Luteolibacter sp. LG18: one gene and its partners. Each later gene encodes a partner of the first gene's protein in a complex. Links are inferred from orthologs where the notes say so. Each region holds a gene or a part of one and is shown in the gene's direction. Other genes may lie near its edges. The genes, in order: accD, llg_RS01945, accB and accC.

Region 1 (4,889 bases):
TCACCATGGCACTCGAGAAAGTCACCACCGTCACCGGCCGCGCCGTCTTCATCCCCGGCGCCGATATCGACACCGACCGCATCATCCCGGCGCGCTTCATGAAGTGCGTCACCTTCGACGGCCTCGGTGAATTCGCGTTCTACGACGTCCGCTTCGACCCGAACACCGGCGAGAAGACCGACCACCCGCTCAACGACGAGCGCTTCCGCGCCGCCACCATCCTGCTCGCCGGCGTGAACTTCGGCTGCGGCTCTTCCCGCGAGCACGCCCCGCAGTCCCTCAGCAAGTATGGCTTCAAGGCCGTGATCGCCGAGTCCTTCGCCGAGATCTTCTTCGGCAACTCGACCGGCCTCGCCATGCCCTGCGTGGTCGCCACCGCCGCGGACATCGCCGCACTCAGCGCCGCCGTCAACGCCGACCCGGCCGTGCAGGTCACCATCGACCTGGAAAACCTCCGCGTCCGCAGCAGCGCCGGCCACGATTTCCCGATCGTCATGCCGGACTCCGCCCGCGAGGCCCTCGTCTCCGGCCGCTGGGACCCGATCCAGGAGCTGCTCGACAACGACACCAAGATCGCCGCCAAGGCCGCGGAGCTGCCGTACGTCTGAAGCCAGGCCGCTTGATTTTCCAAACTGGTGGTCGCACCCGCGGCCACCGGTTTTTTCATGCCAACGGCGAGCGGATCACCTCCCTCGGAGCGCGCCACCCCGCCAAAGACTCTTCTCTGGACTCTGGCTTCTGGACTCTGGAATCTATCTTCCCTCCGGCTTCGGCTCATCGCCGAGCATCTTGTCGATGTCCTCGATGAACTTCCACGGGCAGCGCTTCCGCTGGTACTTCCGCCACAGCACGTCCCTCAGTTCGCGCCACAGCGCCTCCGGCACCGGATCGACGGTTTCCCAATCCGGGTCGGTCTTCAGGGTGGTGATGAACGTCCACTTGTTGGCGTGGCGGTTGGCTCGGTAATACCGGACACCTTCCTCGGTGCGCTCGCGCCATTCGTGACTTTCCATGCCGGGAAGGTAGGGGGCGGCGGCCCCGGAGTCCAGAGGGATGACGTTGACTGGCTCCGGCCCGGTGTCAGCATCCCGCCGTGCGGAGAGCCCTGACCAACGACGTCGTGAAGATCCTGTGCTACGTGGCGGCGGTGCTGCTGCTGGCCGCGGTGGTGTCCCCGATGCTCTTCAACGCCGGCAAGGCGCTCCACGAGGTGACCGATGGCAAGACCACCAATGGCTTCGTGAAATGGCTGGCCGATGCCTGCGGCCGCTCGGAGTTCCCCCGCTTCTTCAACCGCTCGGTGATGCTCTCCGCGCTGGTGCTGTTCTTCCCGCTGGTGCGCTGGCTGAAGATCGGCCGCGGCCCGGTCCGCTACCGCGATACCCCGTGGTCGTTCCGGCTCCCGGAATCCGCCGTGGCCGCCAACGAAGGCCAGCCGCTGAAACGGAATCCCCGCGGCTGGGCCCACCTCGCGCTCGGCTTCGGGCTGGCCCTCGGCGGCCTCGCCCTGCTCGCCTGGTGGCTGGTGCAAGCCGGTGCCTTCGTGATGGAAGACCGCGCCTTTTCCTCCAAGGGCGTGGCCAACCTGTTCCCGCCCAAGCCGCTGAAACTCGGATCGGTGATCCCCGGGGCGCTGTTTTCCTCGCTGATGATCGGCGCGATTGAGGAAATCGTGTTCCGCGGCGTGCTGCTCGGCATCTTCCTGCGCGCCATGCGCCCGTGGGCCGCCATCGCCAGCCTCTCGTTCCTCTTCGCCTTCCTCCATTTCCTCGATCCGAAGACGCTCGGCGCGGTGCCCGATCCGGAGTCCTACACCGCGGGCTTCTGGCTGCTCGGCCGGATCTTCGCCCAGTACGCCGACCCGCTGCCGCTGCTTTCCAGCTTCTGCACCCTCTTCACGCTCGGCGCGGTGGTCGCCCACGCCCGCGTCCGCACCGCCTCGCTGTGGCTGCCCATCGGCCTGCACGCCGGTTGGGTCTTCGGCGTGTTCGTGTTCAAGGCCATCACCCAGCCCATCCCGGGGCTCGGCGGCGTCTCGCGGTTCCTGATCGGCGGCACCCTCCGCGAGGGCCTGCTGCCACTGGCGATCGTGGCGCTCACCGGCGTGGTGGTCCATTTCCTCACCCGCCGCCATGCCGGACGCGACGCCGCATGACCCGCCGCGCGGCTGGCGAAGCCTCTTCTCCCGCGCGCTCGACCTGCTCTACCCGCCCGCCTGCGGCCTCTGCCGCGCCCCGCTCACCCACGGCCGCCACCTCTGCGGCCCCTGCGGGACCAGCCTGCCCCGCCTCACCGAGCCGTATTGCGCGATGTGCGGCGAGCACTTCGATGGCGTGATCGACACCGCCTTCGAATGCCCGAACTGCCGCGGCCTGAAGCACGCCTTTGCCTTCGCCCGCCCCGCCCTGGCCTTCGACCCGCGCACCCGCCAGCTCGTCCACGACCTGAAATACCACCGCGGCCTGCACCTCGCCGCCGATCTCGGCCGCCTCGCCGCGGAAGCCTTCCAGGACCCGCGCCTCGCCGAGGCCCTGGCCGACCGCTGGCCGCTCGTGCCGGTCCCCCTCCACCGCTCGCGCCAGCGCACCCGTTGGTTCAACCAGGCCCACGAGATCGCCCGCGGCCTCTCCACCACCACCGGCCTGCCGATCCTCCCCGCCCTGCGCCGGATCCGGAAAACCGACACCCAGACCCGCCTGACCCGCGCCCAGCGGCTGGCGAACCTCAAGGGGGCCTTCGCCCTGAGCCGCGCCGGGGAGCGTTTCGCCGCCGGGAAACCGCCCGGCGCCGTGCTGGTGGACGACGTGTTCACCACCGGCTCCACCGTCCACGAATGCGCCCGCACCCTCCTGCGGGGCGGGGTTCAAAAGGTGATTGTCGTCACCGTGATGCGCGGCTAGGCTCGCCGCCACGGCGCGAGCGGCTTCCCCGCCGCCGTTTCAGAACCTGTTCCGTTCCGACCCCTTTCATACCCATGGGCATCTTCAAGAAACCGAGCCTCCGCAGCCGCGAGAAACGCGATGACATGCCCGAGGGCCTTTGGACCAAGTGCCCGGACTGCGGCGCGATGATCCACACGCTCGAGCTCCAGCAGAACCTCCACACCTGCCCGCAGTGCGGAAACCACTTCCTGATGGATTCCTCCGAGCGCATCGCCCTGATCGCCGATCCGGGCAGCTTCGAGGAAACCGAGAAGGACCTCGTTTCCGCCAATCCGCTCGGGTTCAACGGCTACGAGGGCAAGATCGGCTCCCTGCGCCAGAAGACCGGCCTCAACGACGCCGTCGTCACCGGCCGCCTCACCGTCGGCGGCAAGCCCGCGATGATCGCGGTGATGGACTTCAAGTTCTTCGCCGGGTCCATGGGCTCGGTGGTGGGTGAAAAGATCACCCGCGCCATCGAGACCGCCGTCGCCGAAAAGCGCGGTGTCATCATCGTCTCCGCCTCCTCCGGCGCCCGCATGCAGGAAGGCATGCTCTCGCTGATGCAGATGGCGAAGACCTGCGGCGCGCTCGCCCGCCTCTCCGAGGCGAAATTGCCCTACATCTCCGTCCTCACCCACCCGACCACCGGCGGCGTCACCGCCTCCTTCGCGACCATCGGCGACATCAACCTCGCCGAGCCGAAGTGCATGATCGGCTTCGCCGGTCCGCGCGTGGTGAAGGAAACCACCCACCAGAACCTGCCGCCCGGCTTCCAGACCGCCGAGTTCATGCTCGATCACGGCCTGATCGACGCCATCGTCCCGCGCAAGGAACTGCGCGACAAGCTCGTCGAGCTGCTCGGTTACATGATGCCGGAGTGAGCCCCGAGGAGTGGCTGCTTTCGAGCAGCCATGCAGCGAGGGACGCGCTACGAAGGACGAACATCCACCCTTCAAAGGATCTCCTGCGAATGAATGGCTCCTCGAAAGGAGCCACTCCCAGTTAGTTCCCATGACCTACCCCGACGCCATCGACTGGCTCTTCTCCACCCAGATGTTCGGCATCAAGCTGGGGCTGGAGGGACCGCGGAACCTGCTCAAGGAGTATCTCGCCTTCCCCGACCACGGCGTGAAGGTCGTCCACGTGGCCGGCACCAATGGCAAGGGCAGCACCTGCGCGATGATCGACAGCGTGGCCCGCGCCGCCGGGCTCCGCACCGGCCTGTTCACCTCGCCCCACCTCGTCGATTACCGCGAGCGCATCCAGGTCTCCGGCGTCCAGATCCCGGAAGACTCCTGCGCCGCCATGCTCACCGAGCTGCGCGCGCTCTGCGAGGGGCTGGAAACCCACCCAACCTTCTTCGAGATCACCCTGGCGCTGGCGATGCGCTGGTTCCGCGAGCGCGAGTGCGAGCTGATCGTGCTGGAAACCGGCATGGGCGGCCGCCTCGATGCCACCACCGCCGTGCCCGCCGACGTCTGCGTGGTCACCCCCATCGGCCTCGATCACACCCAGTGGCTCGGCGACACGATCGAACAGATCGCCGCCGAAAAGGCCGGCATCTTCGTGGAGGGAGCGCCCGCCATTTCCGCCCCGCAGGACCCCGCCGCGCTGCGCGTGCTGCAAAAGGAAGCCAACGAGCACCGTTGCCCGTTCACCTTGGTGCGCGAGCCGCTGCTCGGCTACTCGATCGCCCTCGCCGGTCCGCACCAGAATTGGAACGCCGCCGTCGCCCTCGCCGCGCTCGATGCCGCCGGGGTGCCGCTGTCGTTCGATGTCGTCCAATACGGCCTGTCCCGCGTGAAGTGGCCCGGCCGCTTCGAACGTTTCCCCGCCACCGACCGCCCGGAGATCATCCTCGATGGCGCGCACAATCCGCACGCCGCCCAGGTGCTCGCGGAAACGTGGCGGCAGGTCTTTGGCGACAAGAAAGCCACCCTGCTGTTCAGCGCCGTGTCCTCGAAG
Region 2 (4,858 bases), 660 kb from region 1 along the record:
TCGCCGCGCTCGCCGTGCTTGGCGTGCTCGGTCTCACCGGTGGGTTGGTCTACCACATCACGGTGAAGCCGCTACCGTTCTTCTCCAAGTACGTCCCGAATCCCACGGACGTGGTGCCGAAGGGGCCGGACAGCGACGTCAGCAAGATGCTCGATTCCGCGGACATGCCGGACGTCGAGCCCGGCGAGGTGGCCTATCAGAAGGCCGTGGAGCTGGTGGCCATGGGAAATATCCCGGAGGCCCGGGAGAAGCTGGAGTCCGTGGTCAATGTCTATCCGTCCTCCGCCTCCGCCGCCGATGCCCGCCGGATCGTCGGCGAGATCAACCTGGATGAAATCCTGTCCCTGGATTTCAAGGAGAACAAGGTGACCTACGATGTGAAGAAGGGGGACTCCTTCATGAAGATCTCCGCCGCGACCAAGTGCTCGCTGGACTGCATCATGATGCTCAACGGCCTGACCGACTTCGGCGGCCTGCACCCGGGCGACGACCTGATTGTGATGCCGCTGGATTACCGGATTCTGATCGAGCCGCAGAAGAAGATCCTTTCGCTGTGGAAGCTGGAGCAGAAGGAGGGGCAGCCGCCGCTGGCGAAGTTCGTGAAGGACTACCCGCTCATCCACGTCCAGATCCCCTCGAACATGGCGGCCCAGAAGACCACCATCGACTCGATGTCCGCCTATCTGGACGGCAAGAAGCTGGCCCCCGGCAACAAGGGCTACCGCCAGTCCGAGAAAATCATCCGTCTGGCGAAGATCAATCTCCAGATTCGTCCGCTCGCCGGCGGCACCGACAAGGACGCCGCCATTCCCCGGGGCCTCTACCTGAAGCCCTCCGACATGGAGGAACTCTACATCCTGACCCGGGTCGGGAATGATGTGGAAATCCGCCCCGCCACCCGCTAGCCTCCCTCACGCCCATGCAGCTCCTGGAATTCGAAAAGCCCGTCGCCGAACTCGAACGCGAACTCGAGAAACTTCGCACGAAGGCAGCGTCACAGAATATCGACATGTCGGCGGAAATTGAGACGATGGAGGGCAAGCTCGCCGACACGCGCCGGTCGATCTACGAAAACCTCACGCCGTGGCAGCGCGTCCAGATCGCCCGCCACACGAACCGCCCCTTCATGCTCGACTACGTCTCGCTGGCCTTCACCGATTTCTCCGAGCTCCATGGAGACCGCCACATCGGCGACGATCTCTCGATGCCCGGCGGCTTTGCCCGCATCGGCGGCAAGCGCGTGGTGGTGCTGGGGCACCAGAAGGGCCGCGACACCAAGGAAAACCTCAAGCGCAACTTCGGCAGCGCCCACCCGGAAGGCTACCGCAAGTCGCTGCGCCTGATGAAGCTGGCGGAAAAATTCGGCCTGCCGGTGATCGCCCTGATCGACACCCCCGGCGCGTTCCCGGGCATCGGCGCGGAGGAGCGGAACATCGCCGAGGCGATCGCCTACAATCTCCGTGAAATGATGCTGCTGAAGGTCCCGGTGATCGCCGTGGTCCTCGGCGAGGGTGGTTCCGGCGGTGCCCTCGGCATCGGTGTGGCCGACCGCGTGCTGATGATGGAGAACGCCTACTATTCGGTGATCAGCCCGGAAGGCTGCGCCGCGATCCTCTGGAAGCACCGCAAGCACGCTCCTGAGGCGGCCGAGGCGATGAAACTTTCCGCCCCGGACCTCAAGAAGCTGGCCCTGATCGACGACGTGATCCCGGAGCCCACCGGCGGCGCCCATCACGACCACAAGGCCACGGCCACGAATTTCCAGGCGGTGGTGCTCAAGCACCTCGACGAGCTGGCGAAGCTGCCGGTGGACGTGCTTCTCGACCGTCGCTACGCGAAGTTCCGCGCCTTCGGCGACTGGCAGGGGAAGTGAGCTCCAGCCAACTATCGTCGAGCCTCGACGTTGTCCCTTAGCCACGGAGTGGCGGCAGATCGTAGCCGTGGGTTTCAACCCACGGGCGAAATGCCGATGATGAATGGAGTCGCGGAGCGACGATTGAAAGGCGGACACGTGATATCCGGCGGATGGTTCTTCCGCGTCATCAATCGTCGCTCCGCGACTCCGATAGCAAGAGAGCCATTTCCCGTGGGTTGAAACCCACGGCTACGATCTGCCGCCACTCCGTGGCTGAAGAGAGATCGGAGCAACGGGCCTTTTATTCGACTGAAGGAGAATCGTCGACCGACTCTTCGTTTTCCTCTTCTTCATCTGCCGCCACCGGCAACTCATCCAGCAGTCCTTTATAGGACTTCTCATCGAAGCCGCGCCGTTTGCGGTAGGCGGCGTCCATTTCCTGGCCGAGACAGAGGGCGATCTGCTCCTTGGCCTCGGAGTCGGGCACGCCGAGTTTCAGCAGGCGGTCGAGGGTTTTCGCGACGTATTTCGTCTGGGGCGAAGTGAGCTGCTGTTCCACGGCGGCGAGGAGTTCCGGCAGGAGGTCGTCGTTCATGGAGGCAGTCTGCACGGCGGCGGACGCTTGGGAATGAAACTCGGCGGCATCCGATTCATGGCACCGCGCCGAGGCCCGGGCCGGTGAGTTGTTTGGTGGCGAGCTTGCCGTCGCGGGTGTCGAAGAGGCCGGGGAATTTCGCGGTCCACGCGGCATTGGCGGAGGGGACGTATTCGCGGGCGTTGCTCTCGATGGTGGAGAGCCCCGGGACGTGGGAGGCGATTCCGGCGGACTGGATGAGGGAGGCGCCGGGGCAGGTGAGATCCTGCACGCACAGGAACATGTCGTATTTCTTGCCCGCGGCGGCCATCAGCAGGGCGTGGGACTGGCCCTTGCAGGCTTTCAGGCAGGCACCGGTGTAGCCCATTTCGCGGGCGAGCAGGAGATTGTCCAGATCGGTGAGGGATTCATCGATTACCACGGGACGCAGCTTGGCGGCCTCGTGCATGAGGTTCTGGCGGTCGGCCTTCAGGTCGCGCTTGGTGGGTTGCTCCAGGTAGAGGATGCTCTCGAATCCCTGCGGGGCCTGCTCCTTCACCTTGCGGAGGTATTCCAACAGGTAGTCGACGTTCGGGCAGTGCTCGTTGAAGTCGCAGCAGTATTTCCATTCCACGTCCGGGCGGGTTTCGCGGGCCACCCGGTCGATCGCCACGGTGCGGGCGATGTCCCATTCCAGGTTCTCGCCCTGGAGCTTGATCTTGATGCGCTGGAGTCCGTCGCGCTGGATCCATTCGCCGAGGGTTTCCGGGAGGCCGTCATGGAGCCGGTCCTTGAGTTCGCCGGGAGTGACGGCGTCGAGGCCGCCGACGGAGTGGAACAGCCACACCCAGTCCCGCGGGGTGGGGGTGACGTAGCTGGCGAGCGATTCGCCTTTGAAGTCCGCGTTCAGGTAGCGCGAGAGATCGTGACCGATCAGCTCGGTGGAATAGGTCTGGTAGCAATTCAGGCCGAGGAGTTTGCCGAAGGCATCGTGCAGGGCGGCATCGAAGGCGCTGGCGGTGACTTGGGTGCAGAGCTTCGGAATCGGGGTGGGCAGCGCGAGTTCGCGGGAGACCTCGGCGGCGGCCTTCAGGTATTCGGGTTCGAGGAGGAAATTGATCTCGATCGGGTGGGCGGTGTCCTGGAAGCCTCCGGTGATTTTCTCGATCCGCTTGGCCAGCGTCCGCATCGCATTGAGCGTGGTGTCGTAGGACATCGTGCTGGAGGGGAACGACCAGACATTGCCCATCGGCATCGAGCCGAAGCCGGTGACGGATTTACCCGCGGCATTGGAGACTCGCGCGGTGACGTTGAGCAGGGTGACGCGGTCCACCGCGGTGCCGCCGAATTTGTAGGGCACCCGGTAGTTGAAATCCTCGAAGGCCATTTTCACCTCTTCGATCCGGAGGCCGGTGGAGGGTTTTCCGGTCACGATGGCGGGAGCGGCCGACGCCTGGCTGGCGAGTGGCAGCAAGGCGGCGGACTTCAGGAAATGGCGGCGGGACCAAGAGGGAGACATGAGGAAGTCAGAGGGTGGTTCCAATGGGCATCTGGAAATACGCGATCCAAACGGGTGAATATCCAAAAATTGCCACAAAATCAAACATTGTGGATCGAGTGCAGGATGCAGCGAATCTTGCTCTCCGGGCTTTCCCGCGCTGGACGCCCGGGGCCGGGGACGCTAAACGCCCGGCATCATGGCCAAGAAACCGGTGGTTCTCATCATTCGTGACGGCTGGGGTGTGAACCCCGGAGGGAAAGAAACGGCGAAGCGCGACGGCAACGCGACGTTGCTCGCGAACACCCCGTTCCACGACGTGATGCTGGAGCAGTATCCGAAGGGCCTCGTGAGCGCCTCTGGTCTGGATGTCGGCCTGCCGGCCGGCCAGATGGGGAACTCCGAGGTGGGTCACCTCAACCTCGGCGCGGGCCGGATCGTCTATCAGGACCTCACCCGCATCAACAAGGCGATCGAGGAGAACACGCTGGGTTCCAACCCGGTGTTCGCCGAGGCGCTGGAGAAGGCCAAGGGCAGCCGCCTGCATTTCATCGGTCTGGTGTCGGACGGCGGTGTGCACAGCCACCTCGAGCAACTCATCGCGATGGTGAAACTCGCCGGTGCGGCGGGCGTGAAGGACATCGCGATCCACGCCATCACCGATGGCCGCGACACCTCGCCGACCGGTGGTGAAGCCTACCTTTCGAAGCTGGAAGATGAAGTGAGCCCGGTGGGCGCCCGCATCGTGACGGTGACCGGCCGCTATTTCGCGATGGACCGCGACAAGCGCTGGGAGCGCACCAAGCTGGCCTGGGACGCGATCGTGCGCGGCACGGGCGAGGAGCGCCACGTGCTGGCCAGCGAGGCGGTGGCCGATTGGTACCGCCAGGACAAGACCGACGAGTTCCTGCCCGGCATGGTGTTCACGAAG
Region 3 (4,823 bases), 220 kb from region 1 along the record:
GCAAGGGAAGGTCGAGGGGGCATGGTTCGCGGGTAACGGCGATAGGATCATCGCTTCGGAAAGAGGAGGCCGCATCGGGTTCTGGGATGCCGTGAGCGGGGAGGCCTTGGCTGCGGAAATTGACCGGTTTGTGGGCGGCGAGAATTCCTGGTCCAAGGTCGATCAGGAGGGAAAATGGGTCCTCGCTGGTTCCAAGGAAGGTGGTAGCCGACTTTATGATTTTCAGACCGGCAAGGCGATGTCGGCGGAAATCCCGGCTTCTTTTCAGAATGGCCGGATTCGGGCGGCGCTGTCTCCTGGAGGCTTCCGCTTGATGACTTTCGAGCAACGCGAGGTGGCGAGGATCCACGATACCAAGACCGGCCAGAAGGTGGCGGAGATCCCGTTGGACGTTTCCAAGGACGACCCGGACGCCATGCCGGAAGGCGTGTTCGAGCAGAATGGCAAGAGAGCATGGATACTCGACAGCAGTGGAGCGATCCGTTGTTTCGACACCACGACGTGGAAGCCGGTGGGAGAGACGCTCCGGCATCCTGGGTCGGGATATTACTCGAGGTTGTCGATCGGGGCGGACGGGCGTTACATCATGGCTTGCAGCGATCAGCCCGATTGCGGAGGGATAGGAATGGTGTGCGTATGGGATGCCGCCACGCGTCGCTTGGTCGGGAAACCGGTGGAGAAAGCCTGGGGGGCGGGGGCGGAATTCGTGGATGGCGGCAAAAGGATGCGGGTCTTCTTCGGGCGCGGGGCGAGCTATGTCGCCTCGTTGCCGTCATGGAGCGCTGACTATTACCTGCCGATGCACAGTGATCTGGATGGGCCTCACGTCCTGGGTGCGGACGCTGGGCGCCTGTTCGTCTCATGGGGTGCGGACGGGATTGTGTCCTTCACCGAGGCGTCCACAGGCTCCCCCCGGGGTTCCTATCACGGGAGCGAGCCAGTGCTCCAAATCGCGGCAAGTCCGGTGAAGGATCGCGTCGTTGCGTTGCTGGGGAGGGAGCGCCTCGCCGAGGAAAAAGCAGGTTCCGCCACCCTCATGCGATTGGACCGGAAAGAGGATGCTGCTCCGGGACAGCCGTTGGTCTGCACAGGGTATACCTCACTTCGGTATCAGGAAGTCCTGACAGGTGACAGCCTAGCCATTTCGCCGGATGGGGTGCGGGTTTTGCTGGTGGTCGATGGCCGGGTCCGGCTTTTCCAAGTGGCGGATCTCAAGGAACTCCCCTCCACCACGGTGGCCGGGGTGGCGCGGTGATCACGCCCCTGCGGGCTTTCGCACGCGCAGCCGCCACATGCGTTTGCCCTCCGCCTCCCACTGGATCTGGAAGTCGGTCTTCGGGTAGAAGAAGGTGTCTTCCTCCCACTCCAGACGCTCGAAGCGGGCGAACTTCGCGATCTCCTCCACGCCCCACTCGTAGTATTCGGGGTGGTCGGTCATGAACAGGAACTCGCCGCCGGGTTGGAGGGCGTTCCAGACCGCTTCGAGGAAGGGCTGCTGGATCAGGCGGCGGCGGTGGTGCTTCGCCTTCGGCCACGGGTCCGGGCACAGCAGGTGCATGCGGCTGGCGGAGGCGGGAGGCAGCAGCCATTCCACGGTGTAGCGGCTTTCCAAGCGCAGCACCTTGGCGTTCGGCAGGCCGGCCTTGGTGATGCGCTTGCTGACCTTGCGGACCCGGCCGAGCAGGCGCTCGACGCCGAGGAAATTTCGCTCCGGATACTGCTCCGCCATGCCGAGCAGGAACGAGCCATCGCCGCAGCCGAGATCGATTTCGAGCGGCTTGGCGTCTCCGAAGACCGCCACGGGTTCCCAGCGCTTGAAATAGTCCGCGGGCATGAACTCGGCGGGAAACGCGGTGCGGGTGCGGGCGGGCTCGGTGGCGGTCACGGGCGGAATCGCAAACCAAGGCGGGCTGTTCCCGCAAGACTGAATCCGGGGGAGGGCTGCGCGGAGGATTTGCAGGTTGACCCCCGGCGCGCTTTTTGGGGGCATCGGACGATGACAAAATCCGTGGTGGGACTTCTGGCGTGGCTGATTCTTCCGGGCGTGGGGTGGGCGAAAGAGGGCTGGTGGCTGGAGATGGACGCGAAATATGCCGATGCCCTTTTGGCCCGCCACGAGGCAGGCAATCCGGCGGGGTGGAAGGAGGCCGTCGCCAAGCTGCCGCAATTGATCCAGAGCGGCGCGATCCGGGAGATCGAGAAGGTGGGGGTGGCCCAGTCCGAGACCGGAGGCCCGAAGTTTCCGCGGAAGAAAATCAAGCTGGAGAAGGGCCAGGAGGCCTCCACGGGTTCCAGTTACCACGTCGAGGGTGCCGCCACGCGGACCTTCCAGATCCGCGGACCGCTGCCCGCTTTCAATGTGCTCGGCATCACCACCACCGGGAAGCTCTCCAAGGAATGGACGCCGGTGTTCCTGCTGCGCAAAGGGGCGGTGCTGCGGTTGCTGCTGGAGCGGGATCCGGCCTCGGCGGAGGAGGTGAGCACGTCTGCCGGGCGCTTGACGTTCAAGGTCGAGCCGGTGCTGGGCTCCGAGTTCACGTGGTTCTTGACCCCGGAACAGCGGCAGTGGCTGGAAACCGGCAAGCCGCCTGCCGGGCTGCCGGCGGGGCCTGAGGAGGGGAAAAGCCGTTTGTTTGCTTTCAGCGACTCGGCGGACAGCGGGGACATGCCGGAGGGCGGCCTCCGGGGGATGGGGGTGGATCTCGGGTGGAGCCTCGATCCGCAGGGGGCGGTGGGTTACGATTTCTCCCGGAAGGTCCTCAAGGCGAAGTCGAAGGACGCCTACGAGTTGCTGATGGCCCGGGCAAAAGTGGCTCCTGGGACGAGGGAGGGGAAATCAGCGCTCCAGCAAAATGAGGAGAAGGTGACCACCTTCGGGACGGCTTCGGACGAGGGGAAGGAGGTCGGCGAGGTGGTGTGGAGCCTTTCCGCTCCTTCTCCGGCCAAGGCGGGGCCGTGAGGGGGCTTGGAAGGCCCTCGATCTGTTGGAAAGGTGGGTTCGGCTTGACGCTCTTTCCCGCCCATCCCTAGCCTCCGGGAACTCAGGCGGGCATCGGCCCGCCCCAACCGACCAACCGAACCCCTTTCCGACCGTGGACCTCCAGGAAATCCGTAAGATCGTCGAGCTCATGAACGAGCATGGACTCACCTATTTCGATCTCACCGGTGAGGATTTCCACATCAAGATGAAGAAGGGCCCGGATCTCGAGGCCCTGCGCGGCCTGATCGGCTCCATCCCGGCCGCCGCCCCGGTGGCCGTGGCTGCTCCTGCCGCCGCCCCCGCCGCCACGGGTGCTCCCGCCGCCGCTCCGGCTGCCGAAGGCGCGGAGATCAATTCCCCGATGGTGGGCACTTTCTACCGCAAGCCGGCTCCGGATGCCCCGAACTTCGTCGAAGTCGGCACCGCCGTTTCCGAAGGCCAGACGCTCTGCATCATCGAAGCGATGAAGGTCATGAACGAGATCAAGGCCGAGCGCTCCGGCACGATCTGCGCCGTGGTCGCCGAGGAAGGCAACCCGGTCCAATACGGCGACGTCCTCTTCCGCATCAAGTGATCCCTTTCCACGTCTTCGGTTTTCTTCCTGAAAGCTGAACACTGAAAACTCGCAAACTTCCTCATGTTCAAGCGCGTCCTGGTCGCCAATCGCGGCGAAATCGCCCTCCGCATCATCCGCGCCTGCCGTGAGCTCGGCGTCGAATCCGTGGCCGTCTACTCCGAGGCGGACGTCGATTCCATGCACGTCCACCTCGCCGATGAGGCGGTCTGTATCGGGCCTGCCTCCAGCAAGGAGAGCTATCTCAAGCCGGACCGCATCATCGCCGCCGCCGAGATCACCGGTGCGGACGCGATCCATCCGGGCTACGGCTTCCTTTCGGAGAACGCCCGCTTCGCGGAAATCTGCGCCACCTCCGGCATCAAGTTCATCGGGCCGTCCGCCTCCGTCATTTCGATGATGGGCGACAAGGCCACCGCCCGTGCCACCGCGGTGGCGAATGGCGTGCCGGTCACCCCGGGCTCCGGCATCATGGCCGATGCCGAAACCGCGCTGGTGGAAGCGAAGAAGATCGGCCTGCCGGTGATGATCAAGGCGACTGCCGGCGGCGGTGGCCGCGGCATGCGCCCGTGCTTCAAGGAGGAGGACTTCATTTCCCTGTTCCGCGCCGCTTCGAACGAGGCCCTCGCGGCCTTCGGCAATGGCGAGTGCTACCTGGAGAAGCTGGTGCTCAACCCGCACCACATCGAGTTCCAAGTCATCGCCGACACCCACGGCAATTTCATCCACCTCGGCGAGCGCGATTGCTCGATGCAGCGCCGCAACCAGAAGATCATCGAGGAGTGTCCCTCGCCGCTGCTGACTCCCGAACTGCGCGCGCGCATGGGCAAGGCCTCCGTGGATCTGATCTCCGCGATCGGCTACGAGAACGCGGGCACGATCGAGTACCTCGTCGATGAGGCGGGCGAGAACTTCTACTTCATGGAGATGAACACCCGCATCCAGGTGGAGCATCCCGTGACGGAGGAAGTGATGGGCTGCGAGCTCATCAAGGAGCAGATCCGCGTGGCAGCCGGTGAGCCGCTGTCGCACCACGTGCTCGACGCCACCCCGCGCGGCCACTCGATCGAGTGCCGCATCAATGCGGAGGACCCCTACAACAATTTCTGCCCCAGCCCGGGCAAGATCGACCTCTGGTATGCCCCGGGTGGCAAGGGTGTGCGCGTGGACACCCACGTTTACTCCGGCTACTCCGTGCCGCCGCACTACGACTCGATGATCGCCAAGCTCATCGTGACCGGTGCCACCCGTGAGATCGCCATCGCCCGC
Region 4 (4,887 bases), 220 kb from region 1 along the record:
CACCTTCGGGACGGCTTCGGACGAGGGGAAGGAGGTCGGCGAGGTGGTGTGGAGCCTTTCCGCTCCTTCTCCGGCCAAGGCGGGGCCGTGAGGGGGCTTGGAAGGCCCTCGATCTGTTGGAAAGGTGGGTTCGGCTTGACGCTCTTTCCCGCCCATCCCTAGCCTCCGGGAACTCAGGCGGGCATCGGCCCGCCCCAACCGACCAACCGAACCCCTTTCCGACCGTGGACCTCCAGGAAATCCGTAAGATCGTCGAGCTCATGAACGAGCATGGACTCACCTATTTCGATCTCACCGGTGAGGATTTCCACATCAAGATGAAGAAGGGCCCGGATCTCGAGGCCCTGCGCGGCCTGATCGGCTCCATCCCGGCCGCCGCCCCGGTGGCCGTGGCTGCTCCTGCCGCCGCCCCCGCCGCCACGGGTGCTCCCGCCGCCGCTCCGGCTGCCGAAGGCGCGGAGATCAATTCCCCGATGGTGGGCACTTTCTACCGCAAGCCGGCTCCGGATGCCCCGAACTTCGTCGAAGTCGGCACCGCCGTTTCCGAAGGCCAGACGCTCTGCATCATCGAAGCGATGAAGGTCATGAACGAGATCAAGGCCGAGCGCTCCGGCACGATCTGCGCCGTGGTCGCCGAGGAAGGCAACCCGGTCCAATACGGCGACGTCCTCTTCCGCATCAAGTGATCCCTTTCCACGTCTTCGGTTTTCTTCCTGAAAGCTGAACACTGAAAACTCGCAAACTTCCTCATGTTCAAGCGCGTCCTGGTCGCCAATCGCGGCGAAATCGCCCTCCGCATCATCCGCGCCTGCCGTGAGCTCGGCGTCGAATCCGTGGCCGTCTACTCCGAGGCGGACGTCGATTCCATGCACGTCCACCTCGCCGATGAGGCGGTCTGTATCGGGCCTGCCTCCAGCAAGGAGAGCTATCTCAAGCCGGACCGCATCATCGCCGCCGCCGAGATCACCGGTGCGGACGCGATCCATCCGGGCTACGGCTTCCTTTCGGAGAACGCCCGCTTCGCGGAAATCTGCGCCACCTCCGGCATCAAGTTCATCGGGCCGTCCGCCTCCGTCATTTCGATGATGGGCGACAAGGCCACCGCCCGTGCCACCGCGGTGGCGAATGGCGTGCCGGTCACCCCGGGCTCCGGCATCATGGCCGATGCCGAAACCGCGCTGGTGGAAGCGAAGAAGATCGGCCTGCCGGTGATGATCAAGGCGACTGCCGGCGGCGGTGGCCGCGGCATGCGCCCGTGCTTCAAGGAGGAGGACTTCATTTCCCTGTTCCGCGCCGCTTCGAACGAGGCCCTCGCGGCCTTCGGCAATGGCGAGTGCTACCTGGAGAAGCTGGTGCTCAACCCGCACCACATCGAGTTCCAAGTCATCGCCGACACCCACGGCAATTTCATCCACCTCGGCGAGCGCGATTGCTCGATGCAGCGCCGCAACCAGAAGATCATCGAGGAGTGTCCCTCGCCGCTGCTGACTCCCGAACTGCGCGCGCGCATGGGCAAGGCCTCCGTGGATCTGATCTCCGCGATCGGCTACGAGAACGCGGGCACGATCGAGTACCTCGTCGATGAGGCGGGCGAGAACTTCTACTTCATGGAGATGAACACCCGCATCCAGGTGGAGCATCCCGTGACGGAGGAAGTGATGGGCTGCGAGCTCATCAAGGAGCAGATCCGCGTGGCAGCCGGTGAGCCGCTGTCGCACCACGTGCTCGACGCCACCCCGCGCGGCCACTCGATCGAGTGCCGCATCAATGCGGAGGACCCCTACAACAATTTCTGCCCCAGCCCGGGCAAGATCGACCTCTGGTATGCCCCGGGTGGCAAGGGTGTGCGCGTGGACACCCACGTTTACTCCGGCTACTCCGTGCCGCCGCACTACGACTCGATGATCGCCAAGCTCATCGTGACCGGTGCCACCCGTGAGATCGCCATCGCCCGCATGAAGCGCGCGCTCGGCGAATTCATGATCCGCGGCATCAAGACCACCATCCCCTTCCAGCTCGAAATCATGAATCATCCGGATTTCGTCAGCGGCACCTACGACATCGGTTGGGTGACCCGTTACCTGGAAGAGAAGAAGGCCTGAGCCGCGGCGGACGATGCTCGCGACCGCGAAACTCTACGCCATCCTTGATCTCGGCTACGTCCAGCCCGTGGATGCGGCGCGGATCACCTCCGCGCTGCTGGCGGGTGGAGCCGGGCTGCTCCAGCTCCGGGCGAAGGGCAAGGACCGGGAAACCATTACGGCGGTGGCCCGGGAACTGGTCCCGCTGTGCCACGAGGCCGGAGTGCCGTTCATTCTCAACGATTACCCCGATCTGGCGGCTGAGCTCGGTGCGGACGGGGTCCACATCGGTCAGGACGATGGCCCGCTGGCCGCGGCCCGGGCGATCGTGGGCGAGGGAAAGATCATCGGCCGCTCGACCCATTCGCTGGAGCAGGCGGAAGCCGCGCTGGCCGAGGGATTCGACTACATCGGGTTCGGCCCGTTGTTTCCGACGCCTACCAAACTGGGCCGCCCCGGGATCGGCATGGAGAACGTCGCCGAAATGGAGCGGCGGGTGGGTTCGAAGATCCCCGCGTTCTGCATCGGTGGCATCAAGCGCTCCAATTTGCCCGAAGTGCTCGCGGCCGGTGCGCGTCGGGTGGTGATCGTGTCCGACCTCCTGACCGCGGAAGATGTGGCTCAGGCGACCCGGTTGGTGGTGGATCGGCTTTCCTAGGCCGCGCGACGGATCTTTCGTTGTCCCAAAGGGTTTTCCCTTGAGCCTTCCGCCCGCTTGTACTCTCATCCCGGCGCTGGTCGGTTAGAGCGTTCCAGCCCAATCATTCTTCTCATGGCCACTCCCTCTGCAATCCTCGTTGGTGGAACGATCGCGATCGATCACGTGAAAACGCCCGCGGCGGAGGCGGAGAACCTGCTCGGGGGCTCGGCGTCGTATGCAGCCTTGGCCGCGTCCTATTTCACCGCTCCGGTCCACCTGGTCGGCATCGTCGGCCAGGACTTCCCGCCGCAGCATCTCGCGATGCTGGAGAGCCACGGCGTCACCCTTGAGGGGGTGGAGCGTTCGGAGGGAGACTCCTTCGCTTGGTCCGGGGAGTACCATGAGAACATGAACGACCGCACGACCCGCAGTGTCTCGGTCAACGTCCTGGAGAACTGGGAGGTGAAGGTGCCGGCGTCGCTCGCCGCCAGCCCGATCGTGGTGCTCGCGAACATGTCGCCGGACAACCAGCTCCAGATGCTGGACCAGTGCACCGCCGCCGAGCGCTTCGTGGTGGCGGACACCATGGACCTGTGGATCAACATTGCCCGGGAGCGCCTGCATGAGGTGCTGAAGCGCATCGATCTGTTGGTGATCAACGAGGGCGAGGCCCGTGATTTCATGGGAACCTCCAACCTGATCCTGGCGGGCCGCCGTCTTCTCGAAACCGGCCCCCGCAATGTCGTTATCAAGCTGGGCGAGTTCGGGGCCATGTTGTTCTCCGAGCAGGAAACCGGTGACTCCGAGTGGGAGCTTTCCGAGAACACCTTCTTCCGCTGCGCCGCTTTCCCGCTGCGCGAGGTGGCGGATCCGACCGGAGCGGGGGATACCTTCCTCGGCGGTCTCGCCGGGCACCTCGCGGCGACCGGCAAGACCCGGTTCGGTTTCGATGATATCCGCCGTGCGGTGGTTCAGGGCTCGGTGGTGGCGTCGTTCACCTGTGAGGCATTTTCGACCCGCCGCTTGGAATCCTTGGACGAGGCGGCCATCGGTCAGCGCTTGGATCTCTTCAAGCGCATGAGCGATTGGTGAACCCTTGTGGCCGAAATTGGGAAGCCGAAGGCGGTTCGAAGTTCGGGTGGCATCGGGTCAATTTCGGCCATTAAAACTTTTCAAGGGTGGATTAAAATACCCACCCAAAAGGGGTAATTCGCCCCGTATGGGAGGCTTCCAGACATAAAAATTTTGGCCTGTGCGCCCCGGAATTTTTGATTTTCAATCCATTCATTTTCAATGGATTGGATGAAGGGGTGGCGTTAGATGCGCCGTGCGTGGCGTGAGGCTCGGGTAAATCCGCAGAATTTCCTTGCGCCTGTGCCCTGTACCCTGTTCTTTGGCTACGAAACCTACCGTTCCGTGGACTCAGTGCGTGACGAAGACGTCACGCACCCGCGGGGCTAAATCCTCGACGTCCCTCCAAACCGATCCTAAATCCAACCCGTCATGAAACCATTTCACTCCTTCGCCATGCTCGCCGCGATCGCCGCGGTCGGTCAGGCATTCGCCGTTGATGCTACCACCACGCCGGTGGGGTATGTGAGCCTGGGCAACAAAACCACGGGGCAGCCGGCAATCGCCGACGGTTCCGACGTGGCGATCTCCATTCCGCTTGTGAACGCGGCTGCTTTCACGAGCACGGTCGCTTCCGTGGCGGGCAATGTAGTGACTCTTTCCGCTTCGCCGACCCTCGGAACCGGTCCTTTCATCGCGGTGGTTGAGTCTGGCACGAAAGAAGGCTTGGTCGCTCTCGTTGCTTCGACCTCGGGTGCTAACGTGACTCTCACCCTTCAGCCTGGAGACAGCCTTACCGGCGTGTCCGCTGGCAATACGGTTTCGATTCGCCCGGCCAGCACGATCAAGAGCTTTTTCTCGGGCAACACCCTTGTCGACGGCCTGGAGCTCGACGCTTTCAGCGGTGCAACGGCTGGAACGAACCTCGCGCCGGATGCTCTGTTTTTCTACTTCGCCGGTGACTGGTATGACGCAGGCAGCAATATTGCCAATGACACCGTTCTTTATCCGGGTGAGAGTTTCATCATCCGCAATGTCACCGGTAGCAACCAGCAGTCGCTGGTGGTGTCGGGAGAAGTGCCGAAGTTCAACAGC

Evidence for each region.
Region 2: the proteins of accD (region 1) and llg_RS01945 are in contact, whole or in part, in a solved structure (PDB 8UXZ), measured with the Escherichia coli proteins. The link is inferred for Luteolibacter sp. LG18 from one-to-one orthologs.
Region 3: the proteins of accD (region 1) and accB are in contact, whole or in part, in a solved structure (PDB 8UXZ), measured with the Escherichia coli proteins. The link is inferred for Luteolibacter sp. LG18 from one-to-one orthologs.
Region 4: the proteins of accD (region 1) and accC are in contact, whole or in part, in a solved structure (PDB 8UXZ), measured with the Escherichia coli proteins. The link is inferred for Luteolibacter sp. LG18 from one-to-one orthologs.

Annotation. Positions count from the first base shown.
Region 1 is NZ_AP024600.1:1,145,317-1,150,205, forward strand. The notes cover bases 1,963-4,889. They hold accD (acetyl-CoA carboxylase, carboxyltransferase subunit beta), read left to right. Parts: upstream 1,963-2,974; coding sequence 2,975-3,805; downstream 3,806-4,889. Other genes in these bases: llg_RS04860 (CPBP family intramembrane glutamic endopeptidase), read left to right, coding at 1,963-2,155; llg_RS04865 (ComF family protein), read left to right, coding at 2,133-2,900; llg_RS04875 (folylpolyglutamate synthase/dihydrofolate synthase family protein), read left to right, coding at 3,936-4,889. In the rest of the region: leuD (3-isopropylmalate dehydratase small subunit), read left to right, coding at 6-608; llg_RS04855 (hypothetical protein), read right to left, coding at 753-1,013; more of llg_RS04860, read left to right, coding at 1,094-1,962.
Region 2 is NZ_AP024600.1:483,249-488,106, reverse strand. Bases 1-2,896 are described here. They hold llg_RS01945 (acetyl-CoA carboxylase carboxyltransferase subunit alpha), read left to right. Parts: upstream 1-919; coding sequence 920-1,873; downstream 1,874-2,896. Other genes in these bases: llg_RS01935 (enolase C-terminal domain-like protein), read right to left, coding at 2,506-2,896; llg_RS01940 (hypothetical protein), read right to left, coding at 2,157-2,450; llg_RS01950 (LysM peptidoglycan-binding domain-containing protein), read left to right, coding at 1-905. Also shown: more of llg_RS01935, read right to left, coding at 2,897-3,948; gpmI (2,3-bisphosphoglycerate-independent phosphoglycerate mutase), read left to right, coding at 4,127-4,858. UniProt on the Escherichia coli protein: Component of the acetyl coenzyme A carboxylase (ACC) complex. First, biotin carboxylase catalyzes the carboxylation of biotin on its carrier protein (BCCP) and then the CO(2) group is transferred by the carboxyltransferase to acetyl-CoA to form malonyl-CoA.
Region 3 is NZ_AP024600.1:930,548-935,370, reverse strand. What follows is about bases 1,963-4,823. They hold accB (acetyl-CoA carboxylase biotin carboxyl carrier protein), read left to right. Parts: upstream 1,963-3,092; coding sequence 3,093-3,554; downstream 3,555-4,823. Other genes in these bases: accC (acetyl-CoA carboxylase biotin carboxylase subunit), read left to right, coding at 3,618-4,823; llg_RS03920 (hypothetical protein), read left to right, coding at 1,997-2,959. Also shown: llg_RS03930 (WD40 repeat domain-containing protein), read left to right, coding at 1-1,255; tRNA (guanosine(46)-N7)-methyltransferase TrmB, read right to left, coding at 1,256-1,885. UniProt on the Escherichia coli protein: This protein is a component of the acetyl coenzyme A carboxylase complex; first, biotin carboxylase catalyzes the carboxylation of the carrier protein and then the transcarboxylase transfers the carboxyl group to form malonyl-CoA.
Region 4 is NZ_AP024600.1:927,616-932,502, reverse strand. Bases 1-2,925 are described here. They hold accC (acetyl-CoA carboxylase biotin carboxylase subunit), read left to right. Parts: upstream 1-749; coding sequence 750-2,102; downstream 2,103-2,925. Other genes in these bases: llg_RS03900 (PfkB family carbohydrate kinase), read left to right, coding at 2,854-2,925; thiE (thiamine phosphate synthase), read left to right, coding at 2,116-2,739; accB (acetyl-CoA carboxylase biotin carboxyl carrier protein), read left to right, coding at 225-686; llg_RS03920 (hypothetical protein), read left to right, coding at 1-91. Outside these bases: more of llg_RS03900, read left to right, coding at 2,926-3,813; llg_RS03895 (TIGR02597 family protein), read left to right, coding at 4,225-4,887. UniProt on the Escherichia coli protein: This protein is a component of the acetyl coenzyme A carboxylase complex; first, biotin carboxylase catalyzes the carboxylation of the carrier protein and then the transcarboxylase transfers the carboxyl group to form malonyl-CoA.